4 regions of the Exiguobacterium sp. s56 genome follow, and region 4 is predicted to be linked to each of the others. Evidence: riboswitches for the same ligand, from Rfam matches in the RefSeq annotation. Region 4 holds a riboswitch; each other region holds the start of a gene.
The links. A riboswitch is a leader RNA that binds a small molecule or an ion and turns the genes downstream of it on or off. The one in region 4 is predicted to bind S-adenosylmethionine.

Region 1: another riboswitch for S-adenosylmethionine. It lies ahead of KNP71_RS07865 (methionine ABC transporter ATP-binding protein); the one in region 4 lies ahead of KNP71_RS13085 (aminotransferase class I/II-fold pyridoxal phosphate-dependent enzyme).
Region 2: another riboswitch for S-adenosylmethionine. It lies ahead of KNP71_RS07915 (LVIVD repeat-containing protein); the one in region 4 lies ahead of KNP71_RS13085 (aminotransferase class I/II-fold pyridoxal phosphate-dependent enzyme).
Region 3: another riboswitch for S-adenosylmethionine. It lies ahead of KNP71_RS11055 (Na+/H+ antiporter NhaC family protein); the one in region 4 lies ahead of KNP71_RS13085 (aminotransferase class I/II-fold pyridoxal phosphate-dependent enzyme).

Annotation. Positions count from the first base shown of each region.
Region 1 covers NZ_JACSLR010000006.1:98,538-104,144, reverse strand. The annotation lists gene KNP71_RS07870 (methionine ABC transporter permease) at 29-691, opposite strand; gene KNP71_RS07865 (methionine ABC transporter ATP-binding protein) at 681-1,709, opposite strand; SAM riboswitch class I at 1,787-1,892, opposite strand; gene KNP71_RS07860 (thioredoxin family protein) at 2,345-2,602, opposite strand; gene KNP71_RS07855 (PTS sugar transporter subunit IIC) at 2,790-3,842, shown strand; gene gcvH (glycine cleavage system protein GcvH) at 3,885-4,268, opposite strand; gene KNP71_RS07845 (arsenate reductase family protein) at 4,308-4,670, opposite strand; gene KNP71_RS07840 (hypothetical protein) at 4,716-5,444, opposite strand; gene KNP71_RS07835 (acyl-CoA dehydrogenase family protein) at 5,532-5,607, opposite strand, start outside.
Region 2 covers NZ_JACSLR010000006.1:109,789-115,395, reverse strand. The annotation lists gene KNP71_RS07925 (L-lactate dehydrogenase) at 1-626, opposite strand, end outside; gene KNP71_RS16015 (DUF6678 family protein) at 736-1,065, opposite strand; gene KNP71_RS07920 (hypothetical protein) at 1,190-1,543, opposite strand; gene KNP71_RS16010 (LVIVD repeat-containing protein) at 1,613-1,990, opposite strand; gene KNP71_RS07915 (LVIVD repeat-containing protein) at 2,001-2,996, opposite strand; SAM riboswitch class I at 3,108-3,222, opposite strand; gene KNP71_RS07910 (YciI family protein) at 3,313-3,687, opposite strand; gene sufB (Fe-S cluster assembly protein SufB) at 3,822-5,219, opposite strand; gene sufU (Fe-S cluster assembly sulfur transfer protein SufU) at 5,239-5,607, opposite strand, start outside.
Region 3 covers NZ_JACSLR010000011.1:44,236-49,842, forward strand. The annotation lists gene KNP71_RS11050 (GGDEF domain-containing protein) at 1-894, shown strand, start outside; SAM riboswitch class I at 991-1,086, shown strand; gene KNP71_RS11055 (Na+/H+ antiporter NhaC family protein) at 1,139-2,440, shown strand; gene KNP71_RS11060 (TVP38/TMEM64 family protein) at 2,468-3,112, opposite strand; gene trhO (oxygen-dependent tRNA uridine(34) hydroxylase TrhO) at 3,338-4,279, shown strand; gene KNP71_RS11070 (divergent PAP2 family protein) at 4,396-4,821, shown strand; gene KNP71_RS11075 (PucR family transcriptional regulator) at 4,924-5,607, shown strand, end outside.
Region 4 covers NZ_JACSLR010000015.1:29,931-35,537, forward strand. The annotation lists gene KNP71_RS13070 (peptide MFS transporter) at 1-1,480, opposite strand, end outside; gene KNP71_RS13075 (MDR family MFS transporter) at 1,625-2,869, opposite strand; gene KNP71_RS13080 (AI-2E family transporter) at 3,135-4,235, opposite strand; SAM riboswitch class I at 4,409-4,509, shown strand; gene KNP71_RS13085 (aminotransferase class I/II-fold pyridoxal phosphate-dependent enzyme) at 4,587-5,607, shown strand, end outside.

The sequences.
Region 1 (5,607 bases), on a different contig from region 4:
TAAAACCCCTCCAAATTTTCTATTTAGATTAAGCAGAACGCTTATCAATTACAGATACGAGTCGATCGCCGATGAACTGAATGACGAAGACGATGACCAAGATTAAGACGGTCGCGACGAACGTGACGTCACTTTGTGAACGCTGGAATCCTTCGAGGAACGCCAAGTTCCCGAGTCCTCCACCGCCGACGACCCCTGCCATCGCCGTGTAACCGACGATCGCGACGATCGTGACCGTGATGCCTGACACGATGGCCGGCAATGCTTCTGGGAACAACACTTTATAGACGATCTGCCATTTTGTCGCACCCATCGACTCAGCCGCCTCGATGACGCCGCGGTCGACTTCGCGAAGCGCGAGCTCGACCATCCGCGCATAGAACGGGGCCGCACCGATGATCAGTGCCGGCAGTGCTGCCGTTGACCCGAGCATCGTCCCGACGACGAGTAACGTGAACGGGATGAGCAAGATAATCAAAATGATGAACGGGATCGACCGGAAGATGTTGACGACCGCGCTGATGACCGTGTAAATCGGACGGTTCTTCATCATGAGCGGCTCGTTTGTGACATATAGGAGCATCCCGAGGGCGAGACCGATGACGAACGTCGCGGCTCCGGCGACGAGCGTCATATAGAGCGTCTCCCACGTCTGTTCTAACATGACTTGCCAATCTACATTAGGAAACATCGCTTTCTACCTCCACTTCCACTGCCTGTGATCGGATTGAGGCGATGGCCCGCTCGACTTCAGCCGGCTCTCCGATCAATTGGATGAATAATGTCCCGAGGGCACCGACTTGTGACTGCGTCACGTTTCCGCCGATGATGTTGAAGCCGATGTCATGCTGCTTCAACACTTCCGACAGAATCGGTTGTTCGGCCGTCTCGTTCAAGAATTTGAGCTTGACGATTTGACCGCTCGGATAACGAGCTTTCAAATGTTCGAACGTGAGCGACATGTCTTCGACCGCGCCGATCTGTTTGACGAACTCTTTCGTGATTGGCTGTTCCGGGTGTTGGAACACGTCGGCGACTTGCCCGGTCTCGACGACCTTTCCGGCCTCCATGACGGCGACACGGTGACAAATCTTTTGGATGACGTGCATCTCATGGGTGATGAGGACGATCGTCAACCCGAGTTTCTTGTTGATGCTGACGAGCAGTTCGAGAATCGAATCCGTCGTCTTCGGGTCGAGTGCGCTCGTCGCTTCATCGCAGAGGAGCACTTCTGGATTCGTAGCGAGCGCACGGGCTATCCCGACTCGCTGCTTTTGGCCGCCCGATAGTTGTGACGGATAGCTGTCTTCTCGTCCGGCGAGGCCGACGAGCTCGACGAGTTCTTGGACGCGGCGTTTGCGCTCGCTCGCCGGTACCCCGATGAGTTCGAGCGGGAAGCTGATATTCTCAGCGACTGTGCGCGACCATAACAAGTTGAAGTGTTGGAACACCATCGAGACGTTTTTACGTACCCCGCGTAGTTCCTTTGGTGTGAGCTTCGTCAGCTCGCTGCCGGCGACCACGATTTCACCGCTTGACGGTGCCTCGAGTCGGTTGAGCAAGCGGATGAGCGTCGACTTCCCCGCACCTGAATATCCGATTATTCCAAAAATTTCGCCGCTTTCGATTGTAAGCGACACATCATCGACCGCCTGGACCCGACCGTTTTTCGTGTCGAACCATTTGGCCACATTGCGTAATTGAATCAATCCATTTCCCTCCTGACAACAAAAAAAGTACGCACGTTTGAGCAAACGTGCGTACTTTATCGTACGGACAACGATTGCTCTCATCTTCCAAGGTTCTCACCTTGCTGGAATTAGCACCATTTCGGATTGCTCCGCGGTTGCTGGGCGTCATAGGGCCAGTCCCTCAGCCTCTCTTGATAAGAGTGGTTGCGTATTCGATTAGCCTTATCATAGCGACATATTATTTTCATGTCAAACTATTTTATGCGAAAAAATAAAAAAGGTGCCATCCGAGGATGACACAGAACGTAGCACCTTGAGTCACTGAAGGACAACCCATAGATGAACCTCTTTTGCCCGATCAGAGCATTCATCCTTATATGGGGGATTTTTACCCAACCATCACTCGGTCTTCGAACGGACCATGCAATTACGCGACCGGTGCCCCGACGCTTGATTTTTTTGGGGGACAATCGAAGGGAAGGTCCACCTGAAATCGCGTAAGCTCATGCAGCGGTTGTTCGAAAACGTCTTGATGACGGGAAAATCTCGTCCTATGTTGTGTTCAAGTAAGATGTTGTAATGAATATATCATTCGTGAACTTTCTGTGTCAACTGATTATTTAAAATTTTCAGATTATTCTAATCATCCTATCTCATTTAACGAAAGATAGGACGTGCTGGACGTTTTGAAACGCGTACAAACGATCGCGAACTTGGCCATTCTCCAGCTTCAATAGCGCCGGGACACTCATAACCTGATATGCCTCGAGCTCGTTCGGGATAAAGTTGGCATCGCGTTTTTCAATCTTCAATTCTGGGTCGACCGCCTCGACGACCGAGAGCATCCGCTCGGCCACGGCGCATGTACCGCACATTGGGGCGTATATATATAAGAATCCGTCTGTCATCATTTTGCTCACCTCTCTTCTAAGTATATGAATCCGGCCCAGTCGGTTCAAAAGTTGTGCTCAAATGGAAAATTCTGAACATTTCAACATTTCTTGTTGACGCTCAGCAGAAAGAGGCATAGTATGGTCATTAACTTTATCACTTTTGTACATAACAGCAAACCAGTAGAAAAGGACAGGTGAATCCCCAATGACGGAAGAGAAGCTTACCGGAAAACAATTTTTAATGAACGTCTTGAACGGCCTCAGTCTTGCCATTCTCATTGCCCTCATCCCGAGCGCTTTGCTCGGTGAATTAACGAAAGCCATCTTGCCGTATTTTCCGTCCTTGCAGTTCATCTTAGATGCGACGACGATTGCGATGCGCCTCTTACCGGTCATCATCGGTGTCGCCGTCGCCATGCAGTTCGGACGCTCGGCGCTCGAGGCCGGGACGATCGGCATCGCGACCCAGGTCGGAAGTGGCGCCATCCGCATCGAGGAAGGAGCGTTCCTCATGGCCGGAATCGGTGACGTCATCACGGCCGGTGTGACGGCCGCTCTCGCGACGTTCCTCGTCATGCAGTTGTCGCCACGCTTGAAGACATACACGGTGCTCGTCTTGCCGATGACGGTCATCGTCGTCGCTGGAGGTATCGGGGCGTTCCTGCTCACATACATCTCACAAATCACGACGTACGTCGGAACGATCATCATGACGATGACGGAACTGCAGCCAATCGTGATGGGCATGTTGATCGCGATGGCGTTCTCGCTCATCATCGTCTCACCAATCTCCACGGTCGGGATTGCCACAGCGATCAGCCTGTCTGGTGTCGCTGCAGGGGCCGCCAACCTTGGCGTCGTCGCTGCCGGCTTCGGTCTCGCCATCGCTGGCTGGCAGATGAACGCGACCGGAACGTCGATCGCCCACTTCCTCGGCTCACCGAAGATTCAAATGGCGAACTTCGTCCGTCGTCCGATCATGATGTTGCCGGTACTCGCCAATGCGGCCATCCTTGGAGCGCTCGCAGGTATCCTTCGGATTGAAGGCACGCCAATCAGTGCCGGATTCGGCGTCTCGGGTCTAATCGGTCCGGTCAACGCCTTGCATTTGATGCCGGGAGGATTCGCGCTCTGGAACGTCATGCTTGTCGTCGTCTTGTTCGGGCTCATCCCAATCGCACTCGGGATTCTGTTCTATCGTTTGTTCAACCGGACGTCGCTCATCGAGCCTGATCATTACCGTCTCGACTTCGATTAATCAAAAAGACCCGGCTTCTCGTAAAGAGAAACCGGGTTTTGTTTAGCCTTGAATCATCGCTTCGTATTCTTCGGCTGACATGAGCTTGTCGACGTCTGACGCGTCGTTCAACTCGACTTCGATCATCCAAGCGCCTTCGAACGGTGCTTCGTTGACGAGTTCTGGTGAATCGGCAAGTGATTCGTTCACTGCTGTGATTTTCCCAGAGATCGGTGCGTAAAGCTCTGATACGGTCTTGACCGATTCAACCGAACCGAATGGCTCATCGAGTAAGATCGTGCCACCGACTTCAGGAAGTTCGACAAAGACGATATCCCCTAGTTCGCTTTGTGCGAAATCCGTGATCCCGATGCGGGCGACGCTTCCGTTCACTTCCACCCATTCGTGCTCTTTTGAATAACGTAGATTGGCAGGTACTTTGCTCATCTTAACTTCCCCCTCAAATGAATTAGACTCACACGAGTATTATAGCACTTCGCCCCAAACGTCTGTAAACGACTTTTCTGAAAATCCGACAGTTGATTTTTGACCATCTGTCACGAGTGGGCGCTTTAAAAGCATACCATTGCTCGCAAGAAGCTCGAGTTGTTCGTCTTCTGATAGATTTGGTAGCTTGTCTTTAATGCCTTCGTTCCGATACACTTGTCCGCTCGTATTGAAGAATTTTTTAAGCGGGAGACCCGACTGTTTCCATAGTTCAGCCAACTCGTCTTTCGACGGCGTCGCCTCGACGATATGGATATATGTATAGTCGATGCCGTTCTCTTTCAACCACTTCTCTGCTTTTTTACACGTACTGCATGGCGGATAGCCATATAGTGTCACCATGTTCATCACCTCTCCTGTTACTGTAGCATATTCCGATTCGTCGGTTCATGTTTCAAGCAAGCGCACAATCTCTTGCTTGAGCGCCGGATTGACCGAGTGGTGCGCCTCGATGTGGCGGAGGATGGCTGCGGCCGCCTCGACCGATTTTCCGTAACCGGGTAACCACTCCTGTAGACGTGCGACGAGCTCCGGATGTGTCCCTTCGACCCGTCGCGTCGGGTTGAAGGGGTCGCTCGTCTCCCCGTACGCGATTAACACGTTGTTGACAGCCGCGACTTGAATGAGTTCGAAGCCAGCGAGCTGTTCACCGCGCCGTTCCCGGAGCAGTCCGACGTATAGGTTCGTCAGTGCCTCCTCGTAGCGATGTGCGGCGTCTGAAGGGCGTGTGACAAGCTTCGGCGTCGCAAACGTGTCGAGCGCCTCGTCACGTTGCCAGACGACACGCCCCGGTGTATAAGCGATTCCAGGCATCTCTACGATCTCGAACACGGCGAACTCGGCGTAAATGCCGTCCTCATACATGACCTTGTGCCCGTCTTTCGTGTTTTGGAACTGGTACGCCAACGGCTCGACCGCGAGCCAGTCCAAATTGTCGATGAAGCGGGCCTTATGCCCGTCCTCGACGATCAAAAAGAAATCGAGGTCCGAATAGTCGTCGAGCCGATCCATCTCAAGTCCAATTGAACCGAGCGCGAGGAGCATGAGCGTGCCCTCATGCTTGGCGACCGAGCGGCCGATTGCATCCATCCGTTCTAATAAGTCATCTCGTTTCATGCGTATCCCCTCCTTCGTCCATTGTATCGTCCGCAGACAGGAAAAAGAAAGGGCCGACCGCGTCCGGCCACCCTTTCTCTCGCTTGCTTATACGATGAACTTGTTCGCTTTGATGAGGCTCGCTGCGACTTCGCGCTTCGTGCCGATGACGTTGATCGGCTGA
Region 2 (5,607 bases), on a different contig from region 4:
TCCTCAAGTAGCTGCTTCATCGACTTCCCGTAAACGCGGGCGTTGTCCCAGGCGACGAAGCCCCCAGCACCATGCTCGCCCATATAATAGACGTGGCAGTTCCGTGACGACAAGTCGAAGTACTCGCCTACCTTATAACGGAGACGTGCCGTATCAAGGACTGTTCCTGAACCGATAACGCGATGTTTCGGCAAGCCGGACGCCTTCCAGACGACGTGTGCCATGACATTAACCGGGTTCGTCGCGACGACGATGATACCGTCGAATCCGCTCGCCATAATTTGTTCCGTGACATGTTGCATGACCTTCGCATTTTGTTCGGCGAGGTCCATCTGGGTCTGACCGAGCTTTTGAGCGGCACCGGCCGTGATGATGACGATATCGGCGTCGCGGCAGTCCGAGTAGTCACCTGCCCAAATTCGGACCGGACTCGGGGCGAATGATATCCCGTGATTGAGGTCCATCGCCTCCCCTTCGGCCTTGGCGTGGTTCGAGTCGATCAAGACGAGCTCTTCACAGAGCGCCGCCATCGACAGTTGATAGGCGAAACTGATACCGACCCAGCCGGCGCCGACGACGGCGATGCGGGTGATGTCTTCTGGGTCAATCGTGTTCAAGTGATCCATCTGCTTCATCCCTTTCTAAACGTGTTCTCTTACTTAGCATACCCGACTCGCCTTCGTTTTACGACAAAAACTAAACAATCAGTATATACAAAGTAAATACAGGATTACGCTATACGTCACGTTTCGGTTCAAATATTCCCGTATCTCGAACATAGCCAAAAATTTGAATCGTTTTATTGTCCTGTATAAACGGGATTCGTTCTTTCGTTAAAATAAATATTATTTCATCGGTCATGTCACATACGTCCGGTTCGACGATTGCTCCCTTGTAGACTAACACCTTTGGTCGCAATCGAATCCATTCGATTGATTGTAGAGAAGACTCTATCCAAATGTCTTCCCACTCTCCCCATAACAATTCGTACTCAGACAACGACTCACTTGGAAATAACGTATCTTCTCCTAAGTATTTGATTTGATACGGGAGCGCATAACACAATGCTTCTGATAGAGCTCGATTTCATGCAGTTCTTTTCGTCGGTCCACCCAATTCACCTCTACCGTATTTGTTCTAATTTTACAATCGCTCGTAATACTTCATCCCGATTCTGCTTTTTCTTCATTTACTTAGGCAAGCGACTCTCAATACTGCGATTCGCCCTGTCGCTTGTCCGTATCATCGCCTCGATATAACGCTTCATGTAGCCGAGGTGCTCTTGGTTGTAAGCCCATAGTACATGACCACAACAACCTGTTTGTAGATAGAGCGGCAATCCGAAATGAACATCGATAGCTCCACCGATATATTTTGTACCGTTTTGCTTCATTTGCAGATGACCGCAATGGAAACAGCTCAGGCGTACCTCATTAATCTTCTCCAAAACGTCCGCTCGGCCCCCACATTGTGGACAAATCACAAACATTTGAGACATGAACGTCTCCAGTTCTCGACTCTCTAATAAAAATCGATTGGTCACGACATCGCCCCCTCGTTTCATTATACAAAAAACCAGCGAAGTCGAGCTTCGCTGGTTGTCGAGATGGCATTACTTGTTGGTTTTTTGGAGCACTTTCAACCCTGTACCCATGTCAGACGCGAGCACATAGTTTTGATCGACGTACACGCCCCAGATATTCGCATCGGCCGGCACGTATTTTCCGATTTGTACCGGGTGACTTGGATTCGAAATATCAACAGTTCGAACCCCGCCCGCATAGTGAGACAAGTACAACGTGTTCCCATGTACTTTTGGATCGTGTACCGTTTTACCGAACGTCACTTGTTCAGCCGGATTCTCAGAGATGTCTTCTGTCAAATCCGTCTTGAATTCGCTCAATAGTTTTGGATTCGTTTTGTTTTTAATGTCGAAGATCCGTGTGTATCCGTAAGCTTGTTCGTAGCCTGATTTAACCGGTGCATACACTTCTCTTGTTTCAACGAGTACCGTGCCCGCCTTTTGCAAGTGCCGCCGAGTGCGCCGAGCCTTGTTGATCCGATGCGAACGCTGTGCGTCCTTCGTATGTCACGTTATCTGGGTCTGAAATATCCAAGATGATCGTTCCAAGATCCCAGAACGAGAGAAACGCTGTTTTCCCGTTCTCATCCGCATAGGCGCTATGATTGAAGACCGGTCTCTTCTTGCCATCTGGTGCGTTCCAGTTGTATCCGTCAAAGCTTTCATCGACTTCTGCTAATGAGCGTGGATCGAACTCATATAGCTTCTTCGGTTCCGCCGGGTTGGTGACATCGACGAGTTGGAAGTCCTTCTCTTTACCGTGTGAATAGTAGTCCGCGTAAGGGTTCGAGGCAAGGACCAATACCCGGTCCCCTTGTGTCGTCAAGTAAAGCTCATGTGTGCCTCTCGTTTTCTTCGTCACTTCATAGAAACCCAACTTCTTCGGCTCATACGGGTTCGTCACATCATAAATCAGGAATCCACCTTTAGAATTCGGATTTTTAGAGTCGAGTTGTTGTGCCGATACAACCGCCAAATCTCCTTTGAACGATTTTGTGTTCACCGTCTTCACGATTACTTTTTCCTGCCAAGTCCCAGGAATGTCTTGGTCGGCGAATACAGCGACTTCTTTCGGGTTGGATGGATCTTTCAAGTCAAACACGCGAACCCCGCCGTTTCCTCCACCGGCAGTATTTGTTCCTGTGTATGCGAACCCTTTATGGGCGTACACGTCGGCCGTACTATTTTTTACGCCTTCTCGGATTTCCTTTAATGATACTGCTGCCGTCTCATGTAGATACTTGACGTTCTTGCTTCCTTCCGTCACGGGAACCGAACTGATTTCATCCGAATTGCGCTCCCCTTTCTCAATGATGATGTCCCCAAGCTCGTCATGCGCATATGTAACCGGTAAAGCTGACGAGACCGTTAACCCTGTGACGAGCGCTGCACTTAATAAGAATTTTCCTTTCAAAATAAATTCCCCCTTATATTTTTTTGATAGAAACTCTGTTAGAGGCAGAATACAAAAAAATCCTTCTGAACTCATAAACGAGACAGAAGGATTCCTAAAAATTCCGATTTCCTCTCATCTCTCAGCGTTCGCTGTTAGATTTAGCACCGTTTCCGTACTGGCGATTCAGTACGGATGGTTGCCGGGCTTCATAGGGCTAATTCCCTCCACCTGCTCTTAATAAGAGTATTCATATCAAATTACTTTGTATTATGACGACGTTTCCATGGAATGTCAATATATTTTTCTGCATAATCTTTACAGGTGAAGTTTTCATTCACTCTCGCTCCCGATAATAGTGAACCGGCCGAATCTCGAGCCTCCACCCTAACGCTTCCGCTTCGGGCACTTGGGTCGTCGGATGGATGGAAGCGATTCTGACCGCGTCCTCCATATCCACCGCTTCAATCACGAACGCACTTCCCATGACTTCCTTCGATGCCGTAACAGGCCCATCCGTAATCGAAATCTCCTGTGACTCCCGCTTGAGTTGCTTCATGCTCGCTTCAAGCCCCATGTCCAACAACACTTGTTCACTTGCATATAGCTCCTGTAAGTATGGTTCACACGTCGCCATGATTTGATCGATTTCTAGGTCGGTCTTTTCGTTCATTTTGTCAGCGTTGAAATATCCCGTTACCAAGAACATCATGTGATCTTCTCCTCTCGAATCTACAGTCATGCATCATCTTATCCCATTCCCTATTCCCTGTTTACAGGCATTGCCTACACAAAAAGACGGTCGACATGAAATCATGTCAACCGTCTTTCCTCATCTATTCAGGATTATCCAATCGATCCTTCCATCTCAAACTTGATGAGACGGTTCATTTCGACGGCATATTCCATTGGCAATTCTTTCGTGAACGGCTCGATGAAGCCCATGACGATCATCTCAGTCGCTTCTTCTTCCGAGATTCCACGGCTCATGAGGTAGAAGAGTTGCTCTTCTGACACTTTAGAGACTTTCGCTTCGTGCTCGAGTGAGACTTGGTCGTTCAAGATCTCGTTGTACGGGATCGTGTCCGACGTCGACTCGTTATCCATGATGAGTGTGTCACATTCGATGTTCGAACGTGCACCTTTCGCTTTACGACCGAAGTGGACGATTCCGCGATACGAGACTTTTCCGCCTTGTTTCGAAATCGACTTCGAGACGATTGACGACGACGTGTTCGGTGCGAGGTGAATCATTTTCGCGCCCGCGTCTTGGTGCTGCCCTTTACCGCCGAGAGCGATTGAGAGCGTCATACCGCGTGAGCCTTCACCTTTCAAGATGACGGCCGGGTATTTCATCGTGAGTTTCGAACCGATGTTGCCATCGATCCATTCCATCGATCCACCCGCTTCACAGACAGCACGCTTCGTGACCAAGTTGTAGACGTTGTTCGCCCAGTTCTGGATCGTCGTATAGCGGCAATATGCGTCTTTGTTGACGAAAATCTCAACGACCGCTGAGTGGAGTGAGTTCGTCGTGTAGACCGGTGCTGTACATCCTTCGACGTAATGGACAGAAGCGCCCTCGTCGACGATGATGAGCGTCCGCTCGAACTGACCCATATTCTCCGAGTTGATGCGGAAGTAAGCTTGGAGCGGTTGCTCGAGCTTCACGCCTTTTGGTACGTAGATGAACGAGCCACCTGACCATACAGCCGAGTTGAGCGCCGAGAACTTGTTGTCCGTCGGCGGAATCAATTTTCCGAAGTACTCACGGAAGAGGTCTTCGTTTTCTTTGAGCGCCGTGTCTGTATCTTTGAAGATGACACCTTTCGCTTCAAAGTCTTCTTGCATGCTGTGATAGACAACCTCAGACTCATACTGAGCCGAGACGCCTGCCAAGTATTTTTGCTCCGCTTCTGGGATTCCGAGCTTGTCAAACGTACGTTTGATTTCTTCAGGAACCTCGTCCCACGAGTGCTCTGTCTTTTCAGACGGTTTGACATAATACGTGATCTCATCGAAATCGAGTGCCGTGAGATCGCCGCCCCATGTCGGCATCGGCATTTTGCGGAACTGTTCGAGTGATTTCAAGCGGAACTCGAGCATCCATGCCGGTTCTTCTTTCATGCGCGAGATCGTCTCTACGATTTCATTCGTCAAGCCGCGGCCTGAACGGAAAATCGAGATGTCTCGGTCATGGAAGCCATATTTATAATCGCCAATGTCAGGCATGTTTTTCGCCATATCGGTCTCCTCCTTCTACTTACGCTTCCTCGTCGACTCCCTTTTCAAGCGCTTTCCACGCGAGCGTGGCACACTTGATGCGAGCCGGAAACTTTGAGACGCCAGACAACGCTTCGATGTCGCCTAGGTCGAACGTGTCTGTATCATAGTCTTTTCCTTGGACCATCTCCGAGAAGATGGTGGCCAATTGGAGTGCCTCGTCAACAGACTTGCCCTTCACGATTTGAGTCATCATCGATGCCGACGCGAGACTGATTGAACAGCCTTCACCTTCGAACTTGGCATCTTTCACGATTCCGTCCTCGACTTGGAGTTGGAGTCGGAGTGAATCCCCGCATGTCGGGTTGTTCAAGTCGACCGTCACGCCATCTTCGATGACGCCACGGTT
Region 3 (5,607 bases), on a different contig from region 4:
CAATGTGAGCGACTCAACGAGTACGATGAAGGGTACGTCGAGTTCAAACTGTTTGATCGCACACTTTACTTTGATTTGAAGACGCGCCAGCCGATCGATCGCCATGTCGTCTTTGAATTACTCGATGCAACCTATCCGAACGAAGCCTCGGTCGAGTACGAGATGCGCTTCGAATGGGACGCCCCGCTGTCGAACGAATTTAATGAAGACTATCATAGCTTCATCTCGGTCCGTTCCGAGGAAATCGAAGGAATCCGCACGTGGATTGTGATGACGGGCGAGCACGTCTATGGCTATCCGCCCATCATTCAACGCGAGATTGTCAAACTGCTCAAGTCGTTCAATCGGACGATCAGTCGTTGTCATGAACGCGACCGCCTCTATACCGAGAGCCGGACGGACAGCTTGACGCTGCTTGCCAATGCACGGGCTTTTTATGAATACGGGATTCAACAGATCTCGGACGGCTCGATGTATCCGATTTCCGTCGCGATGCTCGATATCGACTTCTTCAAAAAAATCAACGACACGCACGGTCACCAAGTCGGAGACAGTGTGCTCCAAGAATTCGGTCGCCGCATTCGTCAAGTGCTCCGCACCGAAGACTTTGCCGCCCGTTACGGTGGTGAAGAGTTCATCTTGCTCTTAAACCGTTGTGATGTTGAGGCCGCCGTCGAGATTGCTGAGCGCATCCGTCAACAAATCGAGAACAAACCGTTCCACGTCGACGGAATCGATATACCCGTCACCGCTTCAATCGGTGTCGATACGATTCAGTCGTTCGGCGACAAACGTCTTGACGATACGATTCGTAACGCTGACCGCGCGCTCTACGTCGGTGGGAAGTACGCCGGTCGCAACCGCGTCGCCCACTATAATTTCTTAACGACCTGACTCGCCCCCACGTTCATCGCGTGGGGGTTTGCTATTGACAAGCAGATTTGAAACAGGTACGTTAGGGAACGTGTCTTATAACTAAATATCACAACTTTTTTATCAAGAGAGACTGAGGGACTGGCCCGATGACGTCTCGGCAGCGGGTAACCTGTGCCAAATCCAGCGAGCGGTCTGCTCGAAAGATGAAAAAAGTGTTTCTTGTAGAGAGAGCCTTTTTTCAGAAGGCTCTCTTTTTATTTTAATGAATGAGGTGAATCGATTGGAACAACCAACAGCTAACAAATGGGCGCTCTTGCCCTTACTCGTCTTCCTCGTCTTCTTTATCGGGGCAGGCATCTACTATGACGACTTTTATAAATTCCCCGTCTTGATTGCGGCCTTGATTGCCGTCATCGTCGCGGCGATGATGACGAAAGGGAGCGTCACCCAGACGGTCGAACGCGTCGCCCAAGGTGCCGGGAACCCGAGCATCCTCATCATGGTGTTCATCTTCTTGCTCGCCGGTGCGTTTTCAAGCGTCGCCGAAGCAATCGGTGCGATTGACGCGACCGTCAATGCGGCATTGACGTTACTACCGCCCTCGCTCCTATTGAGCGGCCTATTCGTCATCGCAGCCTTCATCTCGATGGCGATGGGTACATCGACCGGGACGATTGCCGCACTGGCTCCGATCGCTCTCGGCATCCATGAGGAAAGCGGCGTCAATATCGCCATCGCGGCAGCAGCCGTCGTCGGGGGTGCCATGTTCGGAGATAACTTGTCGTTCATTTCAGACACGACGATCGCAGCCGTCCGCACCCAGCGGACGAACATGCGCGACAAGTTCCGCACCAACTTTTGGATCGTCTTGCCGGCAGCCGTCATCACAACGATTTTACTCGCTGTCCTATCGAGCGGAGAATCCACCATCGAGCCGGCGGCGTTTGAATGGTATAAATTGATTCCGTATCTGGCGGTTATCGTGCTCGCTTTGACGGGAATGAACGTCATCCTTGTCTTGCTCGGCGGCATCGCCCTGACCGGCATCATCGGTCTGTTGGATGGCAGTCTAGCCGTCACCACGTACGTCACCGCCATGGCGGACGGCATGATGGGCATGGCCGAGATTTCACTCCTGACATTGCTCATGGGTGGGCTCGTCGGACTCATCTCGCATAACGGCGGACTCACGTACTTGCGTGACGCGCTCACGTCCCGAATTAAAAGACGGGCCGGCGCGGAGTGGAGCATCGCCGGGCTCGTCAGTGCGACAAACGTCGCGACGGCGAACAACACGATTTCGATTCTCGTGGCTGGGCCGCTCGCCGCGAACATCGCCGACGATTATGACATCGAACGTAAAAAGTCTGCGAGTGTACTCGATATCTTCTCGTGTGGGGTCCAAGGTCTGTTGCCTTACGGGGCACAGCTTCTCATTGCGGCCGAACTGACGAACACGGCATCACCGGCGCTCGTGCCGTATATGTTCTATCCGTTCTTGTTGTTCATTTGCGGAGGATTGGCCATCGCCTTTAACTTCCCGCGTTTCAAAAAACGCGCTTAACGAAAACGACCTTGTGAAGCAGTCGCTTCACAAGGTCGTTTGTCGTTTCGCTTCAAGTTCACGTTTCAGCTGCTCGTTACGTTTTCTGAAGGCACGCCGTTTGAGCAGTTCTTCGAGTCCGCGGCTGATTACCCACAAAACGAACAGCAACAGGACGAGCATCGATAATCGGAACGGGCTTTGAATAAACTCTTCCCACTGGTCACCGATGACAGAGAAAATCAAGACGACGAGCAACTTCCCAAACCCGGCCGCCATAATGAACGTCCGGAGCGGCATTTGGATGAGGGCGAGTAAATACGTAATCAAACTGACCGGAATGAACGGGAGCGAGTAGAGAAACCCGAGCGAGACCGGACTCATATGATTGATGCGTTCGAGCCAATAGACGCCTTGTTTATGCCTCTCGAGCCATCGCGTCATCGGCTTTCGAAAGACGTAGCGAACAGCTGCAAACACAAGAATCGTCCCGAGCAAGCTTCCGACCCACGACAATAACGTCCCGAGCCAAAAACCGTACGTTGCTGCGTTCGCCGAGATAATGAGGACGAGCGGGAGAAATGGAAAGATGGCTTCCAGGAAAGGTGCCCCGAGTCCTGCCCAAGGTCCGCCCGGAAGTCCTTGTAGCCATTCAATCAAGTTTAAAATATATTGTTGGAGTGATGTCAGCATGTCAGTTTCCACCTTCAACTTTCGTTATTCCCTTTTTACCCGATTTCGCTCAGGAAGACGCATCCCCCTGCCCACCGCCGTAAAAAAATAAAAAGTATTTGCGAAATTCCGCTGTGATATCTATCATATAATATGGACTTGTGGTTGCAGGCAAGTCCGTTCGTCGAACGACACAACCCAACGTTCGTTTTCCTGCAAAAAACTGAACACAGGGGAGTAACACACATGGAAACAAAACCAATGCGGGTCTTGCTGTACTATAAGTACGTCAATATCGAAGACCCAGAAACGCTCACACAAGAGCACCTCAAGTATTGCAAGGACCTCGGTATCAAAGGACGCATTTTGATTTCTTCCGAAGGAATCAACGGGACGTGCTCTGGGACTTGGGAACAGACCGAGCAGTACATGAACGACTTGAAAGCGAACCCGCTATTCAGCGACATCGAGTTCAAAATCGATGAAGTCGAAGAGCATGCGTTCTCGAAAATTTTTGTTCGTCATAAGAAAGAGCTTGTGACGTGGCGCTTTGATGGTGAGTTCGACGTGCCTAAACAGCACGGTGCATACCTCGAACCGGCAGAATGGAAAGAGATGATGAATCGCGACGATGTCGTCATCCTCGACGTTCGTAACAACTACGAGTACGATCTTGGTCACTTTAAAAACGCGATCAAAATCGATGTAGAGGCTTCTCGTTACATGCCAGATTGGCTCGAAGAGAACAAGGACCTCTACGAAGGGAAAACGTTACTCACGTACTGTACCGGAGGCGTCCGTTGCGAGAAATTTACCGCATATATGCGTGACCAAGGTCACGACAACATTTTCCACCTTAAAGGCGGCGTCGCCATGTACGGCAAAGACGAAGCCACGAAAGGCGAAGACTGGGAAGGTGAGCTTTACGTCTTTGACGAGCGCATCAACGTCCGGGTCAACACGGTCAACCCGTCCGTTGTTTCGGAGTGTATGCACTGCGGAACGAAGACGGTCCGCTACGTTAATTGTGCCAACCCGGTGTGTAATGCCCAACACTTCTGTTGTGAAGAGTGTGAACCGAAACAAATGCGTTCATGCTCGAAAGAGTGCCAGGAGCATCCACGTAACCGCTATATCATCGAGAATATCGCGGACAAACTTCAGCAGACTGAAGGCGTCGTCGGGTAACAAAAATCGACCAGAAAGCACTTCGAGCCTATGCTCGGGGTGCTTTTTTGACAGAAACTTTACGTCTAGCCGATGACAGAATCGGGTATAGTGTAGATACCATTGTCAGACAGGAAGTGAATCGATTGCTCTTTAACGAACCTTTACTCGCCGCCTTGCTCGCTTGGTTCATCGCACAAGCAGCCAAGCTCGTAACCGAACTCATTAAAACACGAGATTTTGAATTAGAAATCATGTTTGCCTCGGGTGGGATGCCAAGTTCCCACTCTTCGACCGTCGTCGCCTTAGCGACCGTCATCGGTCGAATCGAAGGGCTCGATTCCAGCATGTTCGCGCTCGCCTTGATTTTTGCGACGATCGTCATGTACGATGCGACCGGCGTTCGTCAGGCGGTCGGATTCCAGGCCCGCTTGTTGAACGACTACTTCAAAGGAATCAAGCACGAGACACCCATCTTAAATGAACTGGTCGGTCATACCCCGTTCCAAGTCATCGTCGGGGCTTTACTCGGTCTCGTGGTCGGACTGTTTTTCCCAATTTAATGTGAATGATGCAGGCATGTCGTTCCCCCCTTCTAAAAACTCACCATCTTTTTGTGAACTTTCACAACAGAGACGGTATAGTGAAAGAGAGGAGGAATCGACATGCCTTTTTTGCAGAAATCTTATGAGTCGCTCGATACGCTCGCCGAAGCAATCGGGCAAGCGATTCGGGCCCCCATCACGATTGAGAATCGACACCATCAGTTACTGGCCTATAGCACCCACCCCGACTCGACGGACCCGGCACGAATCGCGACGATTATCGGCCGCCGTGTCCCGGAAGCGGTCATCGAGGACTTATGGGAAAGTGGAATCCTTCAAGAAGTGATCGACCGCGACGAACCGGTCGTCATCCCGGCCCGAATGGCCGTCGGTCTCGGTGAGCGGGCGGCCGTCGTCATCAAGCAACAAGGTGACGTGCTCGGTTACATTTGGAGCCTGGCCCGAACGACGCCGTTCTCAGAACAGGAACTCACCGTCCTACAGGAAGGGGCAAACATCGCCAAAAAATTGTTGATGACCATCGCGATGCACGAACGGCGCATCGACGCCGAATTGGAACGCTTCTTTTTAGAAGTGCTGGCCACTCCCGTCTTATCGCCATCCCACCGCGACCGCTTGAATGAGCTCGCACCGATTGCCGTCGCCAGCCGCCTCACCGTGATTGAATGTGCCCAGCCGGTCACCCCGCAACTGGCGGAACGACTGTTTTATGTATTGGCGACCCAGCAAGCGATTGAAGTCGTCCTGCACGCAATCGATGGCCAGCAGTTACTCGTCTGGCAT
Region 4 (5,607 bases):
GCATATACTTTTTGATGACCGGGGCGAGAGCGAACAAAATCATACTGAGTACAATCGCTGCTCCACCGATAATCCCGAAGTAGAGCATCTCGTTCTCTGGTGAATAGAAACGAACGAGCTGGGCGTTAATCCCTTGTGCCGCCGCGTTCGACAAGAACCAGAGTGACATCGTTTGGGCCGAGAAGGCAGCCGGGGCGAGTTTCGTCGTCGCCGACAGACCGACCGGCGACAGGCTGAGCTCACCAAGCACGACGATGAAGTAACTGAGGACGAGCCAGAGCGGATTGACGAGCGTGTCCGGGCCACCGAAGTAGGCCGGGAGCAAGATCACCAAGAAACTTAACCCTGCGAACAAAATCCCGAAGGCGAACTTCGTCGGGATGCTCGGCTCACGGTCACCGAGTCGGACCCAAAGCCATGCGAACACCGGAGCGAGCATGATGATGAACAACGGGTTGAGCGACTGGAACCAGGCCGGTGACAGCGTGAACCCTAAAAATTCAAGGTCGGTCCGCTTATCCGCATAACTGGCCAAAATCGTTGCGCCTTGCTCTTGAATCGCCCAGAACATGACCGAGGCGATGAACAGCGGGATATAGGCGATAATCCGTGACCGCTCGACTTCCGTCGTTTTCGGGCTACGATACATGACGATGAAATAAATCGTCGGAATCGCGATCCCGAACACACCGACGAGACCGATGAACGTGTTAATCGTGAACAACCCTTGTGGAATCAACACGGCCAACAGACCACCGATGAGGACGACTGCAATCGTCGTATACTTGATTGCGTTTTTCTTTTCAGACGGTGTCAACGGGTTCGGTACGTATGAACCGGCGAGACCAAGGTTCTTTTTCTTCGTGACCATGAAGACGACGAGACCGATGAACATCCCGACCGCGGCGAGCGCGAAGCCCCAATGGAAGCCATAACTCTTTTGAACCCCTCCGACGATCAAAGGCGAGATGAAGGCACCGAGGTTGATCCCCATATAGAAGATACTGAACCCGGCGTCACGACGACGGTCCGTCTCATTGTATAAATCACCGACGATACTCGAGACGTTCGGTTTCAAGAGACCGGTCCCGATGACGATCAACGCCATTGAGATGAACAAGAACGTCAGGCTACCCGGAATCGACAGTACGATATGACCGAGCATGATGAACACACCGCCGAAGAAGACGGCCCGGGACGTCCCGAACACACGGTCAGCGAGCCATCCCCCGATGACCCCCGACATGTAGACGAGTGCGCCATACACCGACATGATGGACAAGGCGACGTTCTGGTCGAGACCGAGACCGCCATCTGATACCTCGTAATACATGTAGAAGACGAGGATCGCACGCATCCCGTAATACGAGAACCGTTCCCAAAACTCAGTGAAGAATAGCGTGAACAACCCTTTCGGCTGTCCGAAAAAACCTTTTTGTGGCACGCTGTCCACAATTTTCTGTTTATCGATCCTTTCCATGAAAGATCCCTCCTTAACCGTATTATCATAAAAAGAATCATTATGTTTGTAAAGAATAATAGAAGCAAATATTCAAAATTTAACGAATTTGCAACGAATTAAAAAATCACACTAAACGACTAGGTTCAGTGTGATTTATATAGGTCAAGCCGTCTTTTGTTTCGCTTCGGCCGCACTGACGCGACGTCCGAGCTGCCAGTAGATGAGGCCTGACACACAACTGGCCGCCCCGACGAGAATCAAGGCGATATGTCCGGCCCGCTGATCGAAGAATAGGCTCGCCATGATTGGAGCCGTCACCCCGCCGATCAACCATTGGATACTGGCGGCCCCGTTATAGGCCCCACGCATATTCTCCGGAGCGATCAAGGCGATGAACGTCTGTTGGACCGGGGACATGATCATCTCACCGAGCGTATAGAACGCGTATACCGCGAGCAAGACGCTCACGAGGACGAGGTACGGTGTCCCGAGGGAGTAGAGGAGACGCGGCATGACCGCGATCAGGATCATGCCGACCCCGAAGATGGTCGCCCCGGCGAGCATGACGTTGCCGAACGGCTTGCGCCCGAGTTTCGAGGCAATCGGGAACTGGAACAACACGACCATGATGCCGTTCAAGGCGAGCATATAGGCGAACGGATTCTCACGGTCGGTGAACGACGGCATCGACTCGCGCAAGAACAGCGGCAACATGCTCTCGATGAGCGAGAAGCCCATCGAGATGAACACACCGGCGAAGATGAAGACGAGGAACACCTTATCGTTATAGAACACCCGTAGGACGTCCCGGTTAGACGGTGTATCGGCCTCGGTCGTCTCCGGGAGCGACTCCCGGATGAAGCGGCCGAGGACGAGCGCATAAAGGATAAAGACGAATGACGCCGAGAAGAAGATATACTGCCGGTCGATGAACAGGACGGCGCTGCCGAGGAGCGGGCCGAGCGCCGCCCCGATGTTATGGCCCATCCGCAACAGGCCGAACGCCTCGTTCATCTGTTCGGGCTCGGTCACGTCCGCCACCATCGCGCTCGCGGCCGGATGAAACAACGAGTTCGTCAAGCCGAGCATGGCGTTCAAAAGGAGGAGCGGCCAAAACGTCTCGGCGAACGCGAAACCTACGAGCGCGAGCGCGTCGCCGAGGATGGCGATCATCATGATCGGTTTACGGCCATACAAATCTGCGAGCCGTCCGCCGACGACCGAACCGATGAGGGCCATGATCGGACCGGTCGCCATGATGACACCGACCTGGATATAACTGTCGAGCTTGTCGCTGTAATAGAGGACAAGGAACGGCGCGATCATGAACATCATGACGCCGGTGATCGTCTCCCCGAGGAAGCGGATCCAAATATTGCGGTCGAGTCGTTTGAGTGATTGAATCATTAGGTTCACCTGCTTTAATTATTGGAATGTAAAAAGGGACGCAGCATGCACAAAGGCATACGCGTCCCTACGATCTTAGACATGCCTCGGAAGGCGGGCGAACGTCACGGATTCAAATCACGGAGAGGCGCCTGCCGGTCAATATGGACTTGGACGTGCGAGCGTTGAATGACTGACATCGGTACCTCTCCTTTCTGCATTGGACTGTCTTCTCTTCAAGATTATGATATTTCTGTGAAATGTGTCAACCTAAATCGTCAATGTGTCATAACAATTCATTCAAGTTCTTGCGACTGAGCCGGTAGTCGATCAAGCGCGAGAACACGACTTGAATCATCGCCGTGACCGGCACGCTGATGAACATCCCGACGAGGCCGAACAGGCTGCCGCCGATGATGATCGACGTGATGACCCAGAACGGCGTGATGCCGACGCTGTCGCCGAGAATCTTCGGCCCGAGCCAGAGTCCGTCGAATTGTTGCAACAAGAAGATGAACAAGAGGACGATGAGCGCCGTGAACGGGTCATAGAAGTAGGTGATGATGAACGCCGGGATCATCCCGAGCAGCGGCCCGACGTACGGGATGAAGTTCAAGACACCGACGATGACGCCGAGGAGAAGCGCGTATGGCGCCCCGATAATCAACAGACCGGCGACGGCCAGCACCCCGATGATGAGGCAGTCGAGCGACTTCCCGATGATATAGCGTTTAAAGATGTAATCCATCTCTTGGAAGATGTCGATCGTCGTCTTGGCTGACGCGACCGGGAACATCGCATACAACAGCCGCTTGAACATGCGGGCAAAAATCTCTTTGTCTTTTAAAAGATAAATCGAGATGACGATCCCAATCAAGAAGTTAATGAGCGTCATCGTGAAGCTCGACACGTAGCTGACCGACGACAAGACGGCCGTCTCGACCCAGCCCGAGTAGCGCTCCTCGAACCGGCTGAAATCGATGGCCTGGGCGACTGTCGCGTTATACTCTTTCAAATACGTGTTCAACTGTGACAGATACCCGTCGATTTGCCGGATATAGGACGGGAGTTCCTCGATGAGCGAGGCGAGGCTCGAATAAATGCGTGGGAACAGCGTCACCGCAGATATGACGAGAATCCCGATAAAGATGATATAGACGATCAGCAAGCCTTGATATCGTTTTAGTTGAAACCGTTCTTCTATATAGGACAGGACGGTATTCAGGAGCAGCGCGATGGCGATTCCCATAATAATCGGCGTCAGCAACTGGAACGTATAATGCATCATCTGCGAAATCGTATCCGGTTCGCTGATGACTTTCCAGAGCACGAGCAGGATCAGGCCGATCACGCTCAACTTCCAAATCAATTGACGGTTTAATTCCAAAGGTCCATCCCCTCATGTTTTAAATTTTGTAGAATAACGTTCACTTTCACTATGAACGTTTTTTTATCGGGATTCAAGAGGACATGCTCATTTTCAAAAAAGGATTGACAAGATTGGTAACGTTTGGTTAACTAAGTGACATATTACAAAAAGACAAATCGCATATAAAACACTTTCTATCAAGAGAAGCGGAGGGACTGGCCCGATGAAGCTTCAGCAACAGATTGATTCAATACTGTGCTAATTCCAGCAAGGTGACCTTGAGAGATGGAAAGGTGGTTGTTTGAATACGTCCGTATCTCGACACCCCTTTCCGCGGAAAGGGGTGTTTTTTGCATAGGAGGACTATTCATGACTGACAGACGCTCACATCTACTTAAAACGTTACCACCTCAACATTTCGTCGGACTCGCGAACGAGGTGGCCGAACTCGAACAAGCCGGCCGCGACATCATCCGACTCGGACAAGGGACGCCTGACCTGCCTACGCCTGAGCCAATCTGTGACGCGCTTCAGACGGCGCTCCTCGACGCCTCGACCCATCAATACGGTCCGTTCCGCGGTCAGGCCCGCCTGAAGCAAGCAGTGGCGACGTTCTATTTGAATGAGTATGGAGTCGAACTTGATCCCGAGACAGAAGTAGCGATTCTCATCGGCTCAAAATCTGGTCTCATCACGTTGCCGCAATGCGTACTCGAACCTGGCGACGGAATTTTGCTACCGAATCCCGGCTATCCTGATTACATCTCGGGGGCACGCCTCGCCGGTGCCGTCGTCCGTGACCTCGTCCTCCGGGAAGAGAACGGCTTCTTGCCGGACTATGAGACGCTCGATACGCAAGATGCAAGACTCATGTATTTGAACTACCCGAGCAATCCGACCGGAGCCGTCGCCTCACCCGCTTTCTTTGACGATACCGTCCGTTTCGCCCGGGAGCGGGACTTGATGGTCGTCCACGATTTCGCATATGGCAGCATCGGATTCGATGGCCATGTCCCGCCTAGCTTTCTGCAGGCGGAAGGGGCGAAAGAAGTCGGCATCGAGGTATATACGATGTCGAAAGCGTTCAACATGTCCGGTTGGCGCGTCGCCTTCGCCGTCGGGAACGCGGACATCATCGAGGCGATCAACACGTATCAGGACCACGTCCACGTCAGCGTGTTCTCGGCCATCCAGGCGGCGGCTGTCGCTGCGCTCGAGGCGCCCCGTACCATTCGCGATGACTTGGCACGACTGTACGAGGCACGGCGTGATCGCCTGATCGACGGGTTGAACCGGGCCGGCTGGGCCGTCGAACCGCCGGAAGGCTCGTTCTTCGTCTGGGCGAAAGTGCCTGAGGGTGATGCCAAGTCGTTCTCGCGGAAACTGCTGC